One region of the Mesorhizobium sp. WSM4884 genome, then DNA from elsewhere that is predicted to be linked to it. Evidence: predicted binding sites of a transcription regulator. Region 1 holds the regulator's gene; each other region holds the start of a gene.

Region 1 (6,886 bases):
AAGCAGAACAAGCTCACCTATGCCGACATGGTCAACAAGGACGGCAAGAAGGTCGCGCCGACCGGGAAGGCGTTCTCGGCCGCCGCGGCCAACGCCGACTGGAGCTCGCAGCCGGGCTATGGCGTCATCCTCGCCAACCAGCCGGGCGCGGAGTCATGGCCGATGACAGCAGCGACCTGGATCCTGGTCTACCAGAAGCCCGACGACGCGGCGGCCACGACCGAAGCGCTCAAGTTCTTCGCCTGGTCTTATGCCAAGGGCGACAAGATGGCCGCCGAGCTCGACTACGTTCCGATGCCCGACAAGGTCGTGAAGAGCGTCGAGGAAATGTGGGGCAAGGACATCGTCGACAGCAACGGCAAGCCGCTCTACTCGGGGATGTAATTACCGGAATCGAGGAGGGCGCTTCCGGCGCCCTCCTGTCTACCTTTTGAAATGCGAGGGGCTCGATGAGTGCCGTTTCCGAAGCCGTGACATCGTCTGCCATGCGGACCAGAGAAGCGACGGTGCGGCGCTTTGCGCTGACCGACACGATCTTCCGGACGGCCACGCGTCTTGCCGCGATCCTCGTCCTGGTTATCCTCGGCGGCGTCGCGATTTCATTGTTTGCCGGCTCATGGGAAGCGCTGTCGAAGTTCGGCGTATCCTTTCTGACTACGGAGGCGTGGAACCCGGTCACCGAAAATTTCGGCGCCCTTGCGCCAATCTACGGCACCATCGTCACGTCGGCGATCGCCATCATCATTGCCGTACCGATCGGCATCGGCATCGCCGTCTTCCTGACCGAGCTTTGCCCGCGCCCGCTCAGGCGTCCGATCGGAATCGCAGTCGAGCTGCTCGCCGGCATTCCCTCGATCATCTACGGCATCTGGGGCCTGTTCGTGTTCGCGCCGTTCCTGCAGACGACGGTGCAGCCCTTCATCATCGACATTTTTCACGGCATACCGGGGCTCTCCAGCCTGTTTGCCGGCCCGCCCTACGGCATCGGCCTTTTGACGTCGTCGCTCATCCTTGCCATCATGGTGCTGCCGTTCATCACCTCGATCACCAAGGACGTGTTCGACACGGTGCCTGCGGTGCTCAAGGAATCGGCTTACGGCATCGGCTGCACGACCTGGGAAGTGACGCGGCGCGTGGTCATCCCCTACACGCGCGTCGGCATCATGGGCGGCGTCATGCTCGGCCTCGGCCGCGCACTCGGCGAGACGATGGCCGTCACCTTCGTCATCGGCAACGCGCATCGCATCAGCGCCTCGCTGTTTGCGCCAGGCACGACGATCTCGGCGACCATCGCCAACGAATTCACCGAGGCGGACGGCGAGCTTTATACGTCCTCGCTGGTGGCGCTCGGCCTGATCCTGTTCATCATCACCTTCATCATCCTCGCCATCGCGCGCTACATGCTGTTGCGCATCGATAGCCGCACGGGAGCATGACCGATGTCGGTAGCCATGTCGCTTCACCAGAGACGCAAGCGCAAGAACGGCGTGATGATGGCGCTGTGCGTCATCGCCGCGGGCATCGGCCTTGCCTGGCTGGCGCTGATCCTCGGTGCGCTGATCTACAAAGGCCTGTCCGGCGTTTCGCTGGTGGTCTTTACCGAGATGACGCCACCGCCCGGCGATGCCGGCGGCCTGCTCAACGCCATCTACGGCAGCATCATCATGACCATCATCGGCATCGTCGTCGGCACGCCGATCGGTGTGCTCGCCGGGACCTATATGGCGGAGTACGGGCGCTTCTCGCGGCTCACCACGGTGGTGCGTTTCATCAACGACATTCTGCTGTCGGCGCCGTCCATCATCGTCGGCCTGTTCGTCTATGAGCTGATGGTGCGGCCGATGGGCCATTTCTCGGCGATCGCCGGCGCGGTCGCGCTGTCCATCCTTGTGATCCCCGTCGTGGTGCGCACCACCGAGGACATGCTCAACCTGGTGCCCAACGCCTTGCGCGAAGCCGGCACCGCCATCGGCGCGCCGCGCTGGGTGGTGATCCGTTCGGTCGCCTATCGCGCGGCGCTTTCCGGCATCGTCACCGGCATATTGCTGGCGATCGCCCGCATTTCCGGCGAGACGGCGCCCCTGCTCTTCACCGCGCTTAACAACCAGTTCTGGTCGAGCAATCTCAACGCTCCGATGGCCAGTCTTCCGGTGACCATCTTCCAGTTCGCCCTAAGTCCCTATGAGGAATGGCAGCAGCTGGCCTGGACGGGCGCGCTCATAATCACCCTGACGGTTCTCGGGCTGAGCATCTTCGCCCGCAGCCTTACCGGACGCAGAGAGGACAGATGAAACCTATGTTGTCCACCGACCTTAACGTAGCCGACACGGCCGTCGAGAAGGCCAAGATCGAGGTCAAGAACCTCAACTTCTACTATGGCCAGTCGAAGGCGCTGAAGGACATCAACCTGTCGCTGCCCGAGCGCAGCGTCACCGCCTTCATCGGGCCGTCGGGCTGCGGGAAGTCGACGCTGCTGCGCGTGCTGAACCGCATCTACGAGCTTTACCCGAAGCAGAGCGCGGAAGGCCAGGTGCTGCTCGACGGCAAGAACATTCTCGACCGCTCGCAGGACCTCAACCTGCTCAGGACCAAGATCGGCATGGTGTTCCAGAAGCCGACGCCGTTCCCGATGTCGATCTACGAGAACATTGCCTTCGGCGTCAGGCTGTACGAGAAGATCAGCAAGGCCGAAATGGACAACCGCGTCGAATCGGCGCTGAAGCGCGCGGCGCTCTGGAGCGAGGTCAAGGACAAGCTCAACGCCAGCGGCCAGAGCCTTTCCGGTGGTCAGCAGCAGCGGCTTTGCATCGCCCGCACCGTGGCGGTGAAGCCGGAGGTCATCCTGCTCGACGAGCCGGCCTCGGCGCTCGACCCGCTGTCGACCGCCAAGATCGAAGAGCTGATCGACGAGCTGCAGGCCGACTACACGATCGTGATCGTCACCCACAACATGCAGCAGGCGGCGCGCGTGTCGCGGCAGACGGCGTTCATGTATCTCGGCGAGCTGGTCGAGTTCGACCGGACGGAGAAGATCTTCACCTCGCCTCGCGAGAAGCGCACGCAGGACTATATCACCGGCCGCTTCGGCTGAGTTCATACGAGGACATAATCATGGCCCATACGGTCGCTTCCTTCGACGAGGATCTGAGGCAGATCAGCCAGCTTATCCGTGATATGGGCGATCTCGCCGGCTCGATGGTCGGCGCGTCGACCAAGGCCCTGCTCAATTCCGACAACGCGCTGGCGCAGCGCGTGGTTTCCGACGACGCCATCATGGACGCACGGCAGCGCGAGCTCGACGATCGCGCTATCACGTTGATCGCCAAGCGCCAGCCGATGGCCGACGACCTGCGCAGTGTGGTCGGCGCCATCCGCATGGCCGGCGACCTCGAGCGCATCGGCGACCTCGCCAAGAACATCGCCAAGCGCGTCGGCTCCGTCGGCGTCAGCGCCGCGCCGCGCGACCTGTCGCACTCCATCGACTCGATGGCGCAGCTGGTGCTGATCCAGGTCCAGGGCGTGATCGAGGAGTACACGGCGGGCGACGCCACGGCGCTCGCCAAGCTCCGGAACGACGACGAGCGCATCGACGTCAAATACACCTCCGTCTTCCGCGAGCTTCTGACCTACATGATGGAGGATCCGCGCAACATCACGGCCTGCACGCATCTCCTGTTCTGCGCCAAGAATCTGGAGCGCATCGGCGACCACGTCACCAACATCGCCGAGAACGCCTATTATGTGCTGACCGGCACCCAATTGCCCGCGAACCGTCCGAAGCAGGACGAGACGGCGATGTCGGCGCCGGCGGCCTGACAGCGAAGGTACCTGCTAAATGATCGCGCCACGTATCATGGTGGTGGAGGACGAGGAGCCGCTGGGGGTGTTGCTCCGCTACAACCTCGAATCCGAAGGCTATCAGGTCGAGGTGGTCACCCGCGGCGACGAAGCCGAAATCCGCCTGCAGGAGAACGTGCCCGATCTCCTGGTGCTCGACTGGATGGTGCCGGCGGTTTCCGGCATCGAGCTTTGCCGGCGCCTCAGGATGCGGCCCGAGACCGAACGGCTGCCGATCATCATGCTGACGGCGCGCGGCGAGGAAAGCGACAGGGTGCGCGGCCTCTCGACGGGCGCCGACGACTATCTGGTCAAGCCGTTCTCGACGCCTGAATTCATGGCCAGGGTCAAGGCGCTGTTGCGCCGCGCCAAGCCGGAGGTGCTTTCGAGCGTGCTCAAGGTCGGCGACATCGTGCTCGACCGTGAATCGCACCGCGTCTACCGCAAGAAGAGCGAGATCAGGCTTGGCCCGACCGAGTTCCGGCTGCTCGAGTTCATGATGCGGCACCCCGGCCGGGTGTTCTCGCGCAGCCAGTTGCTCGACAACGTCTGGGGCGAGACGATCTATATCGACGAGCGCACGGTCGACGTGCATGTCGGGCGCCTGCGCAAGGCCGTCAACAACGGCCGCATGCCCGATGTCATCCGCACCATACGCGGGGCGGGGTACGCGATCCGCGAGGATTAGTCTTCCTGTGGAGGCGGTAACAGGTTGAATCCGATCGTATGCGCCGGCGATTGGCTCAGACGCTTCTGACTTCGTCATCCACGGGCGGAGCAAGGAGCGAAGCGACGCAGCGCAGACCCGAGGATCCATTCCGTGACGTCGACGCGCCACTACGGTGCAGAATTCCGTTCCGCTGCGCCCTGCGTCCGAGGTAACGGCACGGATTCCAAGGTCTTCGCGACGGAGCTTCGCTCCTGCTTCGCCCTGGTATGACGAAGCTTCGGGACCTTCGCAAATCTCCGACGTCTAGCAGGACACGATCACTTCAAAGCTGTTCAGGCGACGTGCTTGCCCGCTCTTGTCTGCACGCCCGGCGCGAAAATCTCCTGGTCGACGAAGGTCAGCGCGCGCATGGCGCAGCCCTCGCGGATCAGCGGCAATTCGTTCGGCTCGGTGTCGAAGGAGATCGATTCCGAGTGCTGGCCACCGGCGGTTTGGGCGATGGCCTCGCGCAGCGACGGCTCGATCAGGTCGAAAGCGGCGGCGCTGACGCCGACCATGGCGACCGGCGCCGGGTCGATCAGCGCGAACAAGCTGCCCAGGCCGAAGCCCAGCGCCTCGCCCGCCCGGCGGTATGCCTCGCGCTCCGGGCCGTCCTTCTCGCGCGCCTTGGCGGCAAGCGCCCGCATGTCGGCGTCGCCGACATCGACCGGCTCGGCGTCCTCGCTCATCTTCATGGCGCTGCGCCAGATGGCGTAGTTGCCGGCATAGGCCTCGACGCAGCCGCGGCGTCCGCAACGGCAGAGCGCGCCGCCCGGACGATGGATCATATGGCCGAACTCGCCTCCGGAAGAATGCGTGCCGGTGAACAGCTCGCCCTTCAGCACCAGGCCCATGCCGATGCCGTGCGAGAGCAGGATGGCTATGAAGTTGTCGCGATAGCGGTTGGGGTCTCGCCATTGCAGCGCCACCGCCATCATGTTGCAGTCGTTTTCCATGGTGGCCGGGATGCCGAATTCCTTTTCCAGGATGTTGGCGAAAGGAATGTCGGTCAAAGGCGTGATCGGCGACCACAGCATTGCCCGCGCATGGGAATCGGTGATGCCTTGGATACCCATGGCGATGCGGGCAACGCTGCCGACATCGAGGTCGGGATCTTTCAGCCGGCGCCGGACGATCGCCACACATTCGCCGATCAGCTCGTCGCGCGGCATGGTCAGCGTATCGAGGCGCCGTTGCTCCTCGGCGATGACCTGCCCGGCATAGTCGATGACGGCGACGGAAAGGAAATTCAGCGACAGCACCACCGTCACCACCGCGGCCGCCTCGGGATTGAGGGCGAGGCCGACCTGCGGCCGGCCGCGCTTAAGCGATGCCGCCTCGCTCGGCTTGCTCTCGGCCAGGATGCCTTCCTGGATCAGGTCCGAGGAAATTGCCGAAATGGTCGAGTGGCTAAGCCCCGTGGTCGCGGCGATCTCCGTGCGCGACGGCTGGCCGGCGCGGCGCACGGCCGAGAGCACCATGGCGCGGTTGCGCCGGCGCAGGTCGTCATGGCGGATCCCGACCGACATTTTTCTCCTCCCGGTCAGCGCGGCCTCTTGATAATGCATGGGCCGTCGGCGACGCGCCAGATCGGTTCAGTCGCGGATGCACCACCGAACCGCTCTGGATTTTTTGTTTCATTCAGTTCCAACGGGGCAACGCTTCCGCGCTTCTGTGCAACTGTTTTGGAATAGTGGCAGAAGCGGACGGGGCTGTCATTATTTATTGCGGGCCTCGAAAAAAAGTTCGCGGCACCTCAAAAACCATCAGAATCGCAGTTGACAGCGCTTCGGCGTTGGATCAGTATTTTTTCGAGGCTCGAAAAAAAGCCTCTGTGCCGGCCTTCGGGCCAGTCTGGGTAGCGCCGCGATGGCGCAGGGAGGAAATCATGAAGAGATTCGCAACCGCCATGCTGGCGGGTGTCGCCATGTCGTTGACGCTGGCGTCGGTCGCAGAGGCGAAGGACAAGGTGATCGGCGTTTCGTGGTCGAATTTTCAGGAAGAGCGCTGGAAGACCGACGAAGCGGCAATGAAGAAAGCCATCGAGGCCGCCGGCGACAAATACATTTCGGCCGACGCGCAGTCCAATCCGGGCAAGCAGCTGACCGACGTCGAAAGCCTGATCTCGCAGGGCGCAAACGCGTTGATCATCCTGGCGCAGGATGCCTCGGCGATCGGCCCGGCGGTGCAGAAGGCGCTCGACGAAGGCATTCCGGTGGTCGGCTACGACCGCCTGATCGAGAACAAGGACGTGTTCTACCTGACCTTCGACAACAAGGAAGTCGGCCGCATGCAGGCCCGCGAGGTGTTCAAGGCCAAGCCTGAAGGCAACTACGTCTT
Region 2 (6,886 bases), on a different contig from region 1:
AGACCGATCCGATCGCCCTGCCTGCGGAAGTTTCCGCGGTCTCGACAGCGACCCTGGTGCAGATGACCGCCGAGCGGCCGACGCAGGCCGTGTCCGACGAACGGGTGCAACCACTGACACCCGACGATGCGGCCGAGATGCTCGCTCTGGCCTCGCTCACCAAACCCGGCCCGTTCACGCTGGAGGCTCTGAGCCTCGGCGAGTTCTGGGGCGTGAAGATCGACGGCAGGCTTGCGGCAATGGCCGGCGAGCGCATGAAGCAGCCCGGCCATTGCGAGCTCAGCGGCGTGTGCACGCATCCCGATTTCCGTGGCGGTGGCCTTGCCAGACTGCTGTCGCTGTTCGTGGCAAGCCGGATCATGGCGCGGGGCGAGGTTCCCTATCTCCACGCCTATGACAGCAACGCACTGGCCGTCGGCCTCTATGAGTCCATCGGCTTCCGCTTGAGAACCACCGTGAACATGGCCGTGGTTCGACGCGCTGGGTAGCTGGGGTTGCGGATGCCCCTCGTCGACGTCGGGGAGGCCTCAGCCAATCCCCAACGTCTGCGACGATGCCGCGTTCCAGATCGCACCAATCAGACGCCGATCTTGCCGCCGCCCTGCCTGGTGATGGCGACGACCGCCGGGCGCACCGGCATGTCCCGCTTGAAGTCCGGCCAGCGCGTCGACGGGTCCTCGTAGTAGGATGGGCGGCCGAAGCCTTCCCAGTCCTCGCCGCCGTCGCCCGGATGCTGCACCGAGACGAAGGCAGTCTGGTCGTCCGGCGCGAAGAGCGGGCCACACATTTCGGCGCCGATCGGCACGCGGAAGAACAGTTTTGAGGTCGCCCGCGCGGCACCTTCCGTATCGACCGCCCACAGGCCGTCGGTGCGGCCGGTGGCCTTCGGGCCCTGGCCGTCGGTGGCGACCCAGAGCCGGCCGGCCGAGTCGACGGCACAGTTGTCCGGCATGCCGAACCAGCCATGGGCTGTGGTCGCAGTCGAAAAGGTGGCGCCGACATCGGCAACGGAAGGATCGCCGCATTTCAGCAGCACTTCCCACCTGCCATTGGCGGCGGCGAAATCGCCGCCGTCCTCGACGATCTCGATGATGTGACCGAAGGCGTTCTCGGCGCGTGGGTTGGCGGCGTCGACCTGATCGGCCTTGCGCTTGGAATTGTTGGTCAGCATGACATAGACCTTGCCGTTGCCGGCATTGGGCTGGATGTCCTCCGGCCGGTCCATCTTGGTGGCGCCGAGCAGATCGGCGGCGCGCCGCGTCTCGATGAGAACGTCGGCCTGGGAGGCAAAGCCGTTCTCCGCCGTCAGCGGCGCCTTCCCGAACACGATCGGCATCCATTCGACCGAGCCGTCCTCGGCGAATTTGGCGACATGGAGCGTGCCGTCGTCGAGCAGGTTCATGTTTGCCGCGAGGTCATCGGGATTGAACTTACCAGTGGTGACGAATTTGTAGACATAGTCGAAGCGCTCGTCGTCGCCGAGGTAGAAGACGACGCGGCCGTCCTTGGCGACGATCGATTCGGCGCCCTCATGCTTGAAGCGGCCCATGGCGGTGCGCTTCCTCGGCACCGAATTCGGATCGTTGACGTCGACCTCGACGATCCAGCCGAAACGGTTGGGCTCGTTCGGCTCCTTGGCGAGGTTGAAGCGGTCGTAATGCGCGCCCCATTCGTAAGCGCCTTCCGGGATGCCGAGCCGCTTGTAGTTGGCGGCTTCCTTGTGGCCTTCCGGCAGCTCGCCCGAGAAATAGCCGTGGATGTTCTCCTCGGCCATCACATAGGTGCCCCAGGGCGTGACGCCGCCGGCGCAGTTGTTGACGGTGCCGATGACCTTGGTGCCGGACGGGTCGGCATTGGTCTTGACGCGGTCATGGCCAGCGACCGGGCCGGAAAGCAGCATCTGCGTGTTGGAGGTGATGCGGCGGTTGAGCTTGCCGTCGCGCACCACCTGCCATTTGCCGCCTTCCTTGCGGATCTCGACGATGGTGCCGCCATGGGCGGCCATCTCGACATCGACCTGCTCCTTCGAGAGCGCCGCGACCTCCGCAGCCTTCTTGCCGTCCTTCTCGACGATCTTGACGATGCCCGGGAACATCAGATGCGGGTTGGTGTATTCGTGGTTGACGACCAGAAGGCCATGCTCGGCCGAGCCGTCGATCGGGATATAGCCGATGTAATCGTTGTTGTAGCCGAACTGCCTGGCCTGGGCCCCGGCCGACTGCTTCAGCGGGTCGAAGTCCGGCGAATCGGCGAACAGCGGATCGCCCCAGCGCAACAACACGTCGGCGTCATAGCCCGGCGCGACATGGTGCTTGTCGTCGATACCGGCCTCGAGCTCGTCGAACTTGAAGGCCGAGGCCCCGGCGGCGCGCGCCTCGTCGGCCGCGACCAGCGCCAGCGGGCTGACGGCGGCGGCGATCGCCGAGACGGCCAGCGAACCCTTCAGGAAACCGCGGCGCGAGAAGCGAGCGGCAATGATCTCGCCCATGGTGCGGTTGTCGCTGGGATTGACGGGCGGGCCGTCATTCTCCTCGAGCTGGCTGGTGCGGAAGCGGGTTTCAGGGGATTGGGTCATGGCTGTCCTCTGGCTTCTTGAGGGTGGCTGGAACTGCGACCTGTCGATCCCTAAAGGTGCCCGATCACATTTTCGTGACATCGGCGTGATTAAACAAGACTGATTTGCCGGCTGATGATTTCTCAACTCGCTCGGCCGACATTGCATGTCGATCGCGACCAAGGACATTTTGGTTACGATTCGCCGAAGAGTCGCCGCGCGGGCGCCGACGGCGACAGCGGAGCGCATTCGGCTTCGATCCCGTAGGAGAGCGTCTGCCGGACGCGTTCAGCTTGACGGCTTCTCGTGCTTCGGAAACAACAACGGCAGCGGGCGCACGCAGGCCGCTTCGAGAGGGAATGAAAACCGTGAGTTTCTGGGGATTGGCGCAGCTTGGCGTTTCGACCGTGATCTTCCTGCTGGCGGCAACCGCGGCCAAGCAATGGGGGCTGGCGCCGAGCCTGGCCAAGATCATTTTGACGCTCGCGCTCTATTCGGCCGGCAATCTGATCATGCTGCGGCTGATCCGCGAATTCGGCATGTCGGTGTCGTTCAGCCTGTCGGCGGTGATCCAGTTGGTGTCGGTGAATGTCGTGGCGCTGGTCTTCTTCGGCGAACGATTGAATGCATTGCAAGCCACTGGCGTCGTGCTGGCGATCGCGGCCGTCGCTCTGATCACGCTCGGGCCCTATATGCAGCGGCTGTAGCCGGACCTAGAGCGTTTCACCGTTTCACGGAAACGGCGAACCGCTCTATCTCTTTGTTTTGACGCAATTCCGGACGGAAAACCGTTACACACTTTTCCTGGAATTGCTCTAAGGCCCCCGATGAAATCGACCGCCAACGCGCTGCTCAACCGGATAGAATTCCCGATGCTTCTGGCCGGGCTGGTGATCGCTGGCGGGCTATGGGGCCTGGTGGAACTCATGGAGGTGGCGCGCTCCACCAGCCCGCACGCCTTCGACACGGAAATCCTGCTCGCCGTCCGCCATGCCGGCCAACCGGACAGTCCGATCGGTCCGCCCTGGCTGCAAGGCGCGATGCGAGACATCACCGCGCTCGGCAGCACCACCGTGCTGGTGCTGATCACGACCGCGGCGATCGGCTACTTCCTGCTCATCCGCCGACCGGGGACGGCACTCTTCGTGTTCGTTTCGGTGGCCGGCGGGCAGGCGGTATCCAGTCTGCTCAAGCATGAGGTCGACCGGCCGCGGCCCGATCTCGTCTCGCACCTGGTCAACGAGACCTCGCTATCCTTTCCCAGCGGCCACGCGATGCTGTCTGCGGTCACCTATCTCACACTGGGCTCGCTCGCCGCGCGGTTCCTGCCGAACCGCAGGACGAAGATCTTCGTGCTCGGCCTCGCCGTGCTCACCACGGTGCTGGTCGGCACCAGCCGCGTCTATCTCGGCGTGCATTGGCCGTCGGACGTGCTCGCCGGCTGGTGCGCCGGCTTCGCTTGGGCCATGCTGTGCTGGCTTGCGGCCCGGGTGCTGCAGCGGCGCAATGTGGTGGCGGACAGCGAGTGATCCCCCGTCGATCCTTGGAATGATGCCTTAGACATTGGAATGTTTATACTGTACATCGACATTGCATGTTTTGACATGGATGCAGGTCGATGATGACTGCCGCACAGATGCGCGCTGCGAGGGCATTGGCCGGTATCGACCAGCGAACGCGCGCCGAGCGCGCCGGGGTTTCGCTTCCGACAATACAGCGCATGGAAGCGAGCGATGGCGTCGTCAGGGGCGTCGTCGACTCGCTGATGAAGTTCATCCAGGCGCTCGACGACATCGGTGTCGAGTTGATCGGCGAGAACCGGGCGAGCGAGCGCGGCGGCCGGGGCGTTCGCCTCAAGTCCACCGTGGCGCAGACCCAGCAAGGCTGAGCCGCGGCCGCCATCGAGCCAACCACGGATCATCAAACAGCCGCTTCGATCGGCTCGGCAAGTTTCGGGTTTGCGCGCGCAACGATCAGGCAGCCGGGGACGATCAGGCATGCCCCCGTCTCGCCGGGTTTCGCCAATCTCCAACGTTGCAGGACGAGCGAGGCGCCGAAGCTGCCAATCTCCCCCCTTGTGGGGGAGATGTCCGGCAGGACAGAGGGGGGCGCGAAGGAACGCGGCGCTCCAGTACCTTCTTGATCGTCGCACCCAAGGTCTCTGCTCATGCCCTGGCCCTGGCAGTAGCGCGCCTGGCTCAATCCAGCGACAGCGCTGCAACCTCGCCTTCGCCCATCAGCGGCACGAAGATGTGCTTGCCGTCCGTGCCAATGTCGGCGCTGCCCGGCTTGAACTGCGCTACCGCCGTCGGCCTTGTAGCTGTAGAGCGTGCCGGTCATGTAGGCGGTGGCGTAGATAGTGTCTCGGATGGCGACGACTCCGTCGAGGTCGGCGAAATTCTGCGCGCCGGGCAAAGCCGTCACTTTCCTGCTCGACAAATCAACCGCCAGCAGGCCGCCGGGCTCCACGGTGCTGAAGTCGGGCTTGATGCCCTTGCCCCAGGACGCGACGATCAATCTCTCGCCATCGGCGAACACGCCGTTCGGCGCGGCGAGCAGCGCATCCTTGACGAACAGCTCCGGCTTGTCGCCATCGATGCGGTAGATCGTGTCAGCCAGCATGTCCGTGACATAGACCTTGCCCGAGGCATCGGCCGTCATGTCGTTGAGGAAAACCGCCCCTGGCACATCGATGGTCGAGACCAGCTTGCCGCTGGCGAGATCGACGATGCGGACCTTGGTGATGTCGGCGGCGTAAAGCTTGCCGCCCGCGATCGCCATGCCCTTGGGCGCGTCCATGCCGCCCACCCAGTGCCCGGCGATGACCTTGCCGTCCATCGACAGCAGCGACAAATAGCCGTTGCCGTCCGCTTTGCCTGGATCGCCGACGATGTTGGACACGACGATCCGCTCGTTGGCGGCATCGACCAGCGCCGATTCCGGCTGCTCGAAGCCGCCGGCGCGCCAGATCTCGCCGGCCTGGGCGGCGGGAGCCGTTGCGATGCCGGCGACGGCAAGAAAGAACGAAGCGATGAGTGTCTTCATGATTGCTCTCCCGTTGTGATGACGGAGAGCTAGGTTTTTCGATACTTTTCCGAAAGGCGGTTCGAGCCTAGTATCGAAGATCGATACGAATTCACGCAAACGAGGTGCATTCCATGAACGGTCCGATCTTTGAGGCTCTGAAACGAACGCTGAAGGCCAAGGGCCTGACCTACCGGACGCTGGCCGAACGCATGGGTGTTTCCGAGCCGACGGTGAAGCGCATCTTCCATGAGCGGAACTGCAAGCTCGACCGGCTGATGGAGATCTGCGCCGCGGCGGAGGTGGAGCTGGAGAACGTGCTGGGGTCGATGAACCGCGGGCCGGGACCCGCCAACCGCGTCGCGCCGGAGATCGAGCGCAGGCTGGCCGCGCGGCCGGCGCTGCTCTTCGTCTTCATCATGCTCACCGAGAAATTCACGCCCGAAGGCATCATGCGCTCGCAGGGCCTCAGCGAAGCCTCGATGTTCCTCTATCTGCGCGATCTGGAAGAGCTCGGGCTGGTGGCGCTCGGGCGCGGCCTCTCTGCAAGATTGCTGGTCGAGACGCCGATCCAGTGGGATTTCGAGGGGCCGCTGAAGCCGCATTTCGAGACGACCAACAAGAACTTCATCGGCTGGGCGATCGGCCATATGGAACGGCAGGCGACCTTCGTCAGTTTCTCGCGGCGCGTGCGGCCGGAAACGGCCGAGATGGTGCGGCGAGAGGCGGAGGACCTGGCCGAGCGCGCAAGGCTGCTTGCCCACCATGACCAGCACACCACGCCGGAAGATCAGCTCGTCGGCTACAAATGGACCTTTGCCTTCGGCGCGACGCCGTTTCCGGCGATCATGCCGATCGGGCCGCATCCACGCGATGCGGGGGCAAAGGCGGCGAAGGAGAAACGGGCGCTGCCGGCGTAGCTCCCCTTCTCCCCTTGTGGGAGAAGGTGGATCGGCGCGCAGCGCCGAGACGGATGAGGGGTGTTCCAGCTTGGCCGAAGCGCTCGTCCAAAGCCGCAATCGCCAACGCCTCATTCCCTGGAACACCCCTCATCCGTCGCCTTCGGCGACACCTTCTCCCACAAGGGGAGAAGGAGAGGCGCCGCGCCTAAGCCGCTTTTGCCTCTTCATGCGGCGGCGCGAGATCGTCGCGCGCCTTGCGCGCGAGCTTCTTGGCCGAGCGCTTGGGGCTGTCGCCGAACAGATCGGCGGCATCGGCAAGGCAGGCCTTGCCGAGGCTCTTTTCCGAGCGCTTCAGGAGCTTGCGCAGAAGCTTGGTGTCTTCGGCCGGGCCGAGCGGCTCGCCCTC
Region 3 (6,886 bases), on a different contig from region 1:
GCCGGCACGCCTGACGATCTCGTCGACGCCGATCGCCCGGATGCCTTCGCGGTAGAACAGGTCGCGCGCCACGCCGAGGATCTTGTCGGCGGCCTTCGGCGCCGCGGCGGCGGGCACCTCGTTCGTCGACATTTCAATTTTATTGTCCGATGCCATTCAACAAACTCGCTTGACAATGTTACTGACCGGTACGTATGTATGACGCCATCCCATTGCAACGTACCGGTCAGTAACGTGATAGCCCAGTCCCGCCCGTTTGGCCAGCGCTACGCCTTCGTCGTCGTTGCGGTCATTTTTCTCTGCCTGCTGATCGCCGCCGGGCTTCGCTCCGCGCCCTCTGTCATGATGCTGCCGCTGGAGGCGAGCTTCGGCTGGCGTCGCGACGTGATCTCGATGGCTGCCGGCGTCGGCATCCTGCTTTATGGGCTGACCGGGCCGTTCGCCGCGGCGCTGATGGAGCGCATCGGGCTGCGCCGCACGCTGCTGGCCGCGCTGCTGATCATGTCGGGCTCGACCGCGCTCAGCCTGCTGATGGCCGAGCCATGGCATCTCTTCATCACCTGGGGCGTATTTTCCGGCATCGGCTCCGGCGCGGTGGCGAGCGTGCTCGGCGCCACCATCGTCAACCGCTGGTTCAAGACCAATCGCGGCCTGATGATGGGCGTGATGTCGGCATCGAGCGCCACCGGCATGCTGGTCTTCCTGCCGCTGATCGCCTCGCTGGCCCAGGCCGGTGGCTGGAAGCCGGTGGCGATTGCCGTTGCCGTTGCTACCGCTGCCCTGGTGCCGATCGTGTTCCTGCTGGTCCCGGAGCGCCCGGCCTCGATCGGCCAGGTCCGCTACGGCGCCGATGCGAACGACGTGCCACCGGTGTCGCCGGCGTCGCAAGGCAATTTCCTGACGCACACGCTCTCCACGCTGCGCCGAGCAGCGGGTACGAGGGTGTTCTGGTATCTCTTCGCCACCTTCTTCGTCTGCGGCTTCACCACCAACGGTCTCGTCGGCACGCATCTCATCGCCTTCTGCGGCGACATGGGCATCGGCGAGGTGCAGGCGGCCGGCCTGCTGTCGATGATGGGCATATTCGACCTGATCGGCACCACGCTGTCCGGCTGGCTCACCGACCGGTTCGACCCACGCAAGCTGCTCGGCGTCTATTACGCCGCGCGCGGCCTGTCGCTGATCTACCTGCCCTATTCCGGCTTCTCGGCGGTCAGCCTAATCATCTTCGCCGTGCTCTACGGGCTCGACTGGATCGCCACCGTGCCGCCCACGCTCCGCCTCGCCAACGAAGCCTTCGGCGACCGCAGCGGGCCGATCGTCTTCGGCTGGATCGTCGCCGGTCACCAGGTGGGCGCGGCGGCAGCGGCTGCCTTCGGCGGCACGATGCGGGAACTGCAGGGCAATTACGAGCTGGCGTTCCTGATCGCCGGCATGACCGGCATCGCCGCAGCCTGCATCTCGCTGCTGATCAACACCAGCCGGCCGGCATTCGATCCGGAGCCGCAGGCGGCTTGAGGTGCATCACCTTCTCCCACAAGGGGAGAAGGAAAGAGCGGTTCACTGTTATCAAAACTTCATGGTTCCGATATGCGCCTGAAACATTGAGGCTGGAGCTTGGCGGTCCCGTTCAACGCCATCCGGAGACAGCCATGAACAAGCTCTCGTTGACCCGCCGCGCTTTCGTCACCTCAGCCAGCGCCTTTGGCCTTGTCGGTGCCTCCGGTCTGACGCTGCCTTACTATTCGCGCGCCAATCAGCGGCCGGCCTTCACCCATGGCGTCCAGTCCGGCGATGTCGACGCCACCTCCGGCATGGTCTGGACCCGCACCGACCGCCCGGCGCGCGTGATGTATGAAGTGTCGACGACGGAGAGCTTCGCCGACGCAGTCAGGCTCGCGCCGCTCGATACCTCGCCCGCCAGCGACTACACGGTGAAGCGGCTGCTCACCGACCTCGCCGCCGACCAGGACATCTTCTACCGCATGACCGCTGCCGACCTTTCCGACGTCAACGCCGTCTCCGAGCCGATCGTCGGCCGCTTCCGCACCGCGCCGGCCTCGAAGCGCGACGTGCGCTTCGCCTGGTCGGGCGACACCGCCGGCCAGGGGTGGGGCATCGACGAGACCGGCATGAAGACCTATTCCACCATCGCCAAGCACACGCCGGACTTCTTCCTGCATTCGGGCGACACGATCTATGCCGACGGCGCCATGAAGGACGAGGTCGATCTGCCCGGCGGCGGCAAGTGGAGGAACGTCGTCATGATCGACGGCAAGCGCAAGGTCGCCGAGACGCTCGACGAGTATCGTGACCAGTGGAAGTACAACATGATGGACAAGCACGTGCTTGGCCTCTCCGCCATCTGTCCGACCTTCTACCAGTGGGACGACCACGAGGTGCTGAACAACTGGTCGGATTCGAAGAACCTGACCGCGGACGACCGTTACAAGGAAAAGTCGATCCACGTGCTGGCCGCGCGTGCCGCGCGCGCCTTCCACGAGATGACGACGATCCGCTACGAGCCGTCGGAGCCGGGCCGCGTCTACCGCAAGATCGCCTACGGGCCGCTGCTCGACGTCTTCTTCCTCGACATGCGCTCCTATCGCGGCCCGAACGGCCCGGACCTGGAGGAAACGCTGACGCCGAAGTCGCGCATGCTTGGCGAGCAGCAGACCAAGTGGCTGAAGCGCGAGCTGGCGAACTCCAAGGCGACCTGGAAGATCATCGCCGCCGACATGCCGCTCAGCCTCGTCGTGTGGGACGACGCGGCGAAAAAGGTCGGCTTCGAAGCCGTCAGCAATCACGACAATGGCGCGCCGAAGGGCCGCGAGCTCGAGTTCGCCGACCTGCTGCGCTACATCAAGAACGCCGGCATCACCAACACCGTGTGGCTCACCGCCGATGTCCACTACACTGCGGCGCACTACTACAATCCGGACAAGGCGCAGTTCCAGGACTTCAATCCGTTCTGGGAGTTCGTCTCAGGCCCGATCCACGCCGGCACCTTCGGCCCCAACGAGCTCGACATGACTTTCGGCCCCGAGTTGAAGTTCATCAAGGCGCCGACCGCCGAGCAGGGCCAGAACCTGCCGCCTTCGGCGGGGCTACAGTTCTTCGGCCTGGTCGATATTTCCGGCGCCACCGAGCAGCTCACCGTGCGGCTGATGGATCGCGACGACAACGAGCTCTACAAGGTCACGCTCGACCCGGTGCGATCGGCGTAGGAAGCGACGCTGCCACCTTGGTTCGTCATCCTTGGGCGGAGCGACGCGCAGCGGAGCGCAGACCCAAGGATCCATGCCATGATGCCAAAGCGTCGCGGCGGTCCAGAACTGATTCCACAGTGTCGAGATCAGAGTTGGTCAGAACGGGTGACCGGAGGTTGTTCTGTGCCGTTTGGGCTCTTGAGCCAGGTCACGGCATGGATCCCAGGGTCTCCGCGACGGAGCTTCGCTCCTGCTTCGCCCAGGGATGACGACGGCACTTGCCGTCGTCAATCCGGATAGCAGGTCGCGGGAACGTTGGGCCATACCGCCGCGTCGCAGTTCGCTGCTTTCTGCCGCTGCTTGAAGGCGGCGCTGACCGGGCCGGTGACGATCGGGTCGACGCCGTCGGGGGCGTCGGCGAACATCTGCTCGGCCGTCCGCGTGTCGGACGAGCGCACCGGGTTGGCTTGCTTGAGGGCTGCCGCCGACTGTGCCGCGCCAGCCGCAATCAGCACGCCGAGCGCCGCCCAAGCGAAAACGGGACGCAATCTGGACATCTGATCGGTCATGAACATCGAACTGCCCGGCCCCTCAAAGGTTCCGCCTTGGTTAACAGAATCATTTCACACCAAGACGTTTAAGAATCAGTGACCATGTATTTGGGGCGGGGCCTCCCCTTTCGCAATTGCGAAAAACCTTGTATGAGCCGCGCAACCGAAAAAGGCGGCGCTTTTGGGCCTGCTGCCTGCAACGCTCCCGAGACCAGACAAATGAACCTCCGCAATATCGCGATCATCGCGCATGTCGACCATGGGAAAACCACCCTCGTCGATCAGCTCCTGAAACAGTCCGGCGCCTTCCGCGACAACCAGCGCGTCGCCGAGCGCGCCATGGATTCCAACGACCTCGAAAAGGAACGCGGCATCACCATCCTTGCCAAGGCGACCTCGGTCGACTGGAAGGGTACCCGCATCAACATCGTCGACACGCCCGGACACGCCGATTTCGGCGGTGAGGTCGAGCGCATCCTGTCGATGGTGGATTCGGCGATCGTGCTCGTCGATGCCGCCGAGGGCCCGATGCCGCAGACCAAATTCGTCGTCGGCAAGGCGCTCAAGGTCGGCCTGCGCCCGATCGTCGTCATCAACAAGATCGACCGCCCGGACGCCCGCCACATCGAGGTGGTCAACGAGGTGTTCGACCTCTTCGCCGCGCTCGACGCCACCGACGAGCAGCTCGATTTCCCGATCCTCTACGGTTCCGGCCGCGACGGCTGGGTTTCTGAAAACCCGGAAGGTCCGAAGGATCAGGGTCTGGCGCCGCTCTTCGACCTCGTCGTCAAGCACGTGCCGGCGCCGACCGTGCATCCCGGCCCGTTCCGCATGATCGGCACCATTCTGGAAGCCAACCCGTTCCTCGGCCGCATCATCACCGGCCGCATCGAGTCCGGCTCGCTGAAGCCCAACCAGGCGGTCAAGGTGCTGCACCATGACGGCACGCAGATCGAGACCGGACGTATCTCGAAAATCCTCGCCTTTCGCGGCCTCGAGCGCCAGCCGATCGAGGAAGCGCAGGCAGGCGACATCGTGGCGATCGCCGGTCTGTCGAAGGGCACCGTCGCCGACACTTTCTGCGACCCGAGCGTGACCGAGCCGCTGCACGCGCAGCCTATCGATCCGCCGACGGTGACGATGTCCTTCCTCGTCAACGACAGCCCGCTTGCCGGCACCGAGGGCGACAAGGTGACAAGCCGCGTCATCCGCGACCGGCTGCTGCGCGAGGCCGAAGGCAATGTCGCGCTCAAGATCGAGGAATCGGCGGAGAAGGATTCCTTCTTCGTTTCCGGCCGCGGCGAATTGCAGCTTGCGGTGCTGATCGAGACGATGCGCCGCGAAGGGTTCGAGATCGCTGTGTCGCGGCCGCGCGTCGTCATGCAGAAAGGTGACGACGGGCAGTTGCTCGAGCCGGTCGAGGAAGTCGTCATCGACGTCGACGAGGAGCATGCCGGCGTCGTCGTGCAAAAAATGTCGGAGCGCAAGGCGGAGATGGTCGAGCTCCGTCCTTCCGGCGGCAACCGTCAGCGCCTGGTCTTCCATGCGCCCACCCGCGGCCTGATAGGCTACCAGTCTGAGCTGCTGACCGACACGCGCGGCACCGCCGTGATGAACCGGCTGTTCTACGCTTACGAGCCCTATAAGGGCGAATTGCCCGGCCGCACCAACGGCGTGCTGATCTCCAACGAGCAGGGCGAGTCGGTCGCCTATGCGATGTGGAACCTGGAGGACCGCGGCCCGATGATCATCGATCCGGGCGTCAAGGTCTATCAGGGCATGATCATCGGCATCCATAGCCGCGACAACGACCTCGAAGTGAACGTGCTGAAGGGCAAGAAGCTCACCAACATTCGCGCCGCCGGCAAGGACGAGGCGGTGAAGCTGACGCCGCCGGTCCGCATGACGCTGGAGCGGGCGCTGGCCTGGATCCAGGACGACGAGCTGGTCGAGGTGACACCGAAGACCATCCGCCTGCGCAAGCTCTATCTCGACCCGAACGAGCGCAAGCGCTTCGAGAAGGCGACCAAGGTGATGGGCGCGGCGTAAGCCTTTTTCTCAGGCAGTCATTGGGGAGGGAGCGGTTGCTCCCTCCCTTTTCGTTTCATCAGTACGCGGCCGACAGGATGGCGTCGCGATCGGCTTCGCCGGCGAGGTCCATGCGGATAGCGGTGCCGTCGCGCGCCGGCCTGCGCAGGGCTTTGGCACCATCCGGTTCGATGGCGAGCAACTGCCGCTCTTCCCAGGCTTGCAGCCTTGATCGCGAGATGCCGAACTCGCCGGCAAGCAGCCGGTCGAGCCGCAAGGGCGTCGCTGCGTCCAGTCGAAGCTCGAGCCAAAGCGCGGTGGTGCATTCCGGCCTGCCGTCCAGCAGCTCTTTTCGGACCGTGACGTCTGGAAATTCCTCGATCCGTCCGATCCGGCTCCGCATCGCCGCGGCATCGAACGCATGACGCCGCGCAAGTGATGGATCGTTGTCTTCGAGCGCCGCAAGCAGCGCCGGTTCGATGTCGCGACGATTGCAGCGCTCAAAAATGGTGCGGTTCCAGGAATTATCGCAATCCATGCAGCGGTAGATCAGCCAGGCGTCGATGCGTTTGCCGTTGGCATTGACGCGGAATTTGCCGCTGCACTGGTAGGGTTTCACCTTGCGGCAGCGGTTGCAATTGATGAGAGGTCGAGGCGCGATTTTCGGCGCGATCGCCCAGCGGATACGCAACAGTCCAGACATGCCGGTAGGCCCTTCCCGTCGGGAAGTCCGTCAGGCCGGCGATGTCCGAGATGCCTCTCTGCTCGAGCATGATCTATTCCGGGATCATGCTCATGCGGGCACGGCGTGGCGAAAGACTGCGATGTCGGAAATCAGGCGTCTGCGCGGATGCGCGACGGGCTCAGCAACGCCAAACCGGTCTCGAAACCGCCGCCTGAAGAACACATGAAATGATGCAGGTGCCGGCAAGGCTGCGCCTGCGCGTGCTTTCGGGGAGTTGACGAGACCGGCGGTTACTGAGGCAAAGTCTGGCTCGAAATCGGTAAAGGGTCGGCTCTTCTAGCCGTGCGGCGGCGGGGGAGCAAGGGTTCTTCTTCGGCCGACGGAACGGTGGCGCGGCTCAATCTTAGAACGTC

Evidence for each region. The regulator PhoB, encoded in region 1, activates phosphate uptake and scavenging genes when phosphate is short. The targets are predictions, from matches to a motif close to TGTCATNNANCTGTCAT.
Region 2: P9236_RS23765 (PhoX family phosphatase) is a predicted target of PhoB. The motif match lies at 2,639-2,655, and genes of this name have one in related genera.
Region 3: P9236_RS18540 (alkaline phosphatase) is a predicted target of PhoB. The motif match lies at 1,565-1,581, and genes of this name have one in related genera.

What each region holds. Positions count from the first base shown of each region.
Region 1 is NZ_JARTVO010000013.1:141,929-148,814, forward strand. Features, by position in the region: gene pstS (phosphate ABC transporter substrate-binding protein PstS) at 1-384, shown strand, start outside; gene pstC (phosphate ABC transporter permease subunit PstC) at 450-1,436, shown strand; gene pstA (phosphate ABC transporter permease PstA) at 1,440-2,291, shown strand; gene pstB (phosphate ABC transporter ATP-binding protein PstB) at 2,288-3,091, shown strand; gene phoU (phosphate signaling complex protein PhoU) at 3,109-3,816, shown strand; gene phoB (phosphate regulon transcriptional regulator PhoB) at 3,836-4,525, shown strand; gene P9236_RS20685 (ROK family transcriptional regulator) at 4,840-6,075, opposite strand; gene xylF (D-xylose ABC transporter substrate-binding protein) at 6,435-6,886, shown strand, end outside.
Region 2 is NZ_JARTVO010000018.1:18,975-25,860, forward strand. Features, by position in the region: gene P9236_RS23760 (GNAT family N-acetyltransferase) at 1-488, shown strand, start outside; gene P9236_RS23765 (PhoX family phosphatase) at 578-2,575, opposite strand; gene P9236_RS23770 (hypothetical protein) at 2,923-3,261, shown strand; gene P9236_RS23775 (phosphatase PAP2 family protein) at 3,382-4,083, shown strand; gene P9236_RS23780 (helix-turn-helix domain-containing protein) at 4,173-4,442, shown strand; gene P9236_RS23785 (hypothetical protein) at 4,475-5,599, opposite strand; gene P9236_RS23790 (helix-turn-helix transcriptional regulator) at 5,713-6,498, shown strand; gene P9236_RS23795 (CHAD domain-containing protein) at 6,686-6,886, opposite strand, start outside.
Region 3 is NZ_JARTVO010000011.1:65,185-72,070, reverse strand. Features, by position in the region: gene P9236_RS18550 (TetR/AcrR family transcriptional regulator) at 1-156, opposite strand, end outside; gene P9236_RS18545 (MFS transporter) at 235-1,518, shown strand; gene P9236_RS18540 (alkaline phosphatase) at 1,653-3,227, shown strand; gene P9236_RS18535 (hypothetical protein) at 3,497-3,766, opposite strand; gene typA (translational GTPase TypA) at 3,980-5,809, shown strand; gene P9236_RS18525 (DUF1062 domain-containing protein) at 5,868-6,491, opposite strand.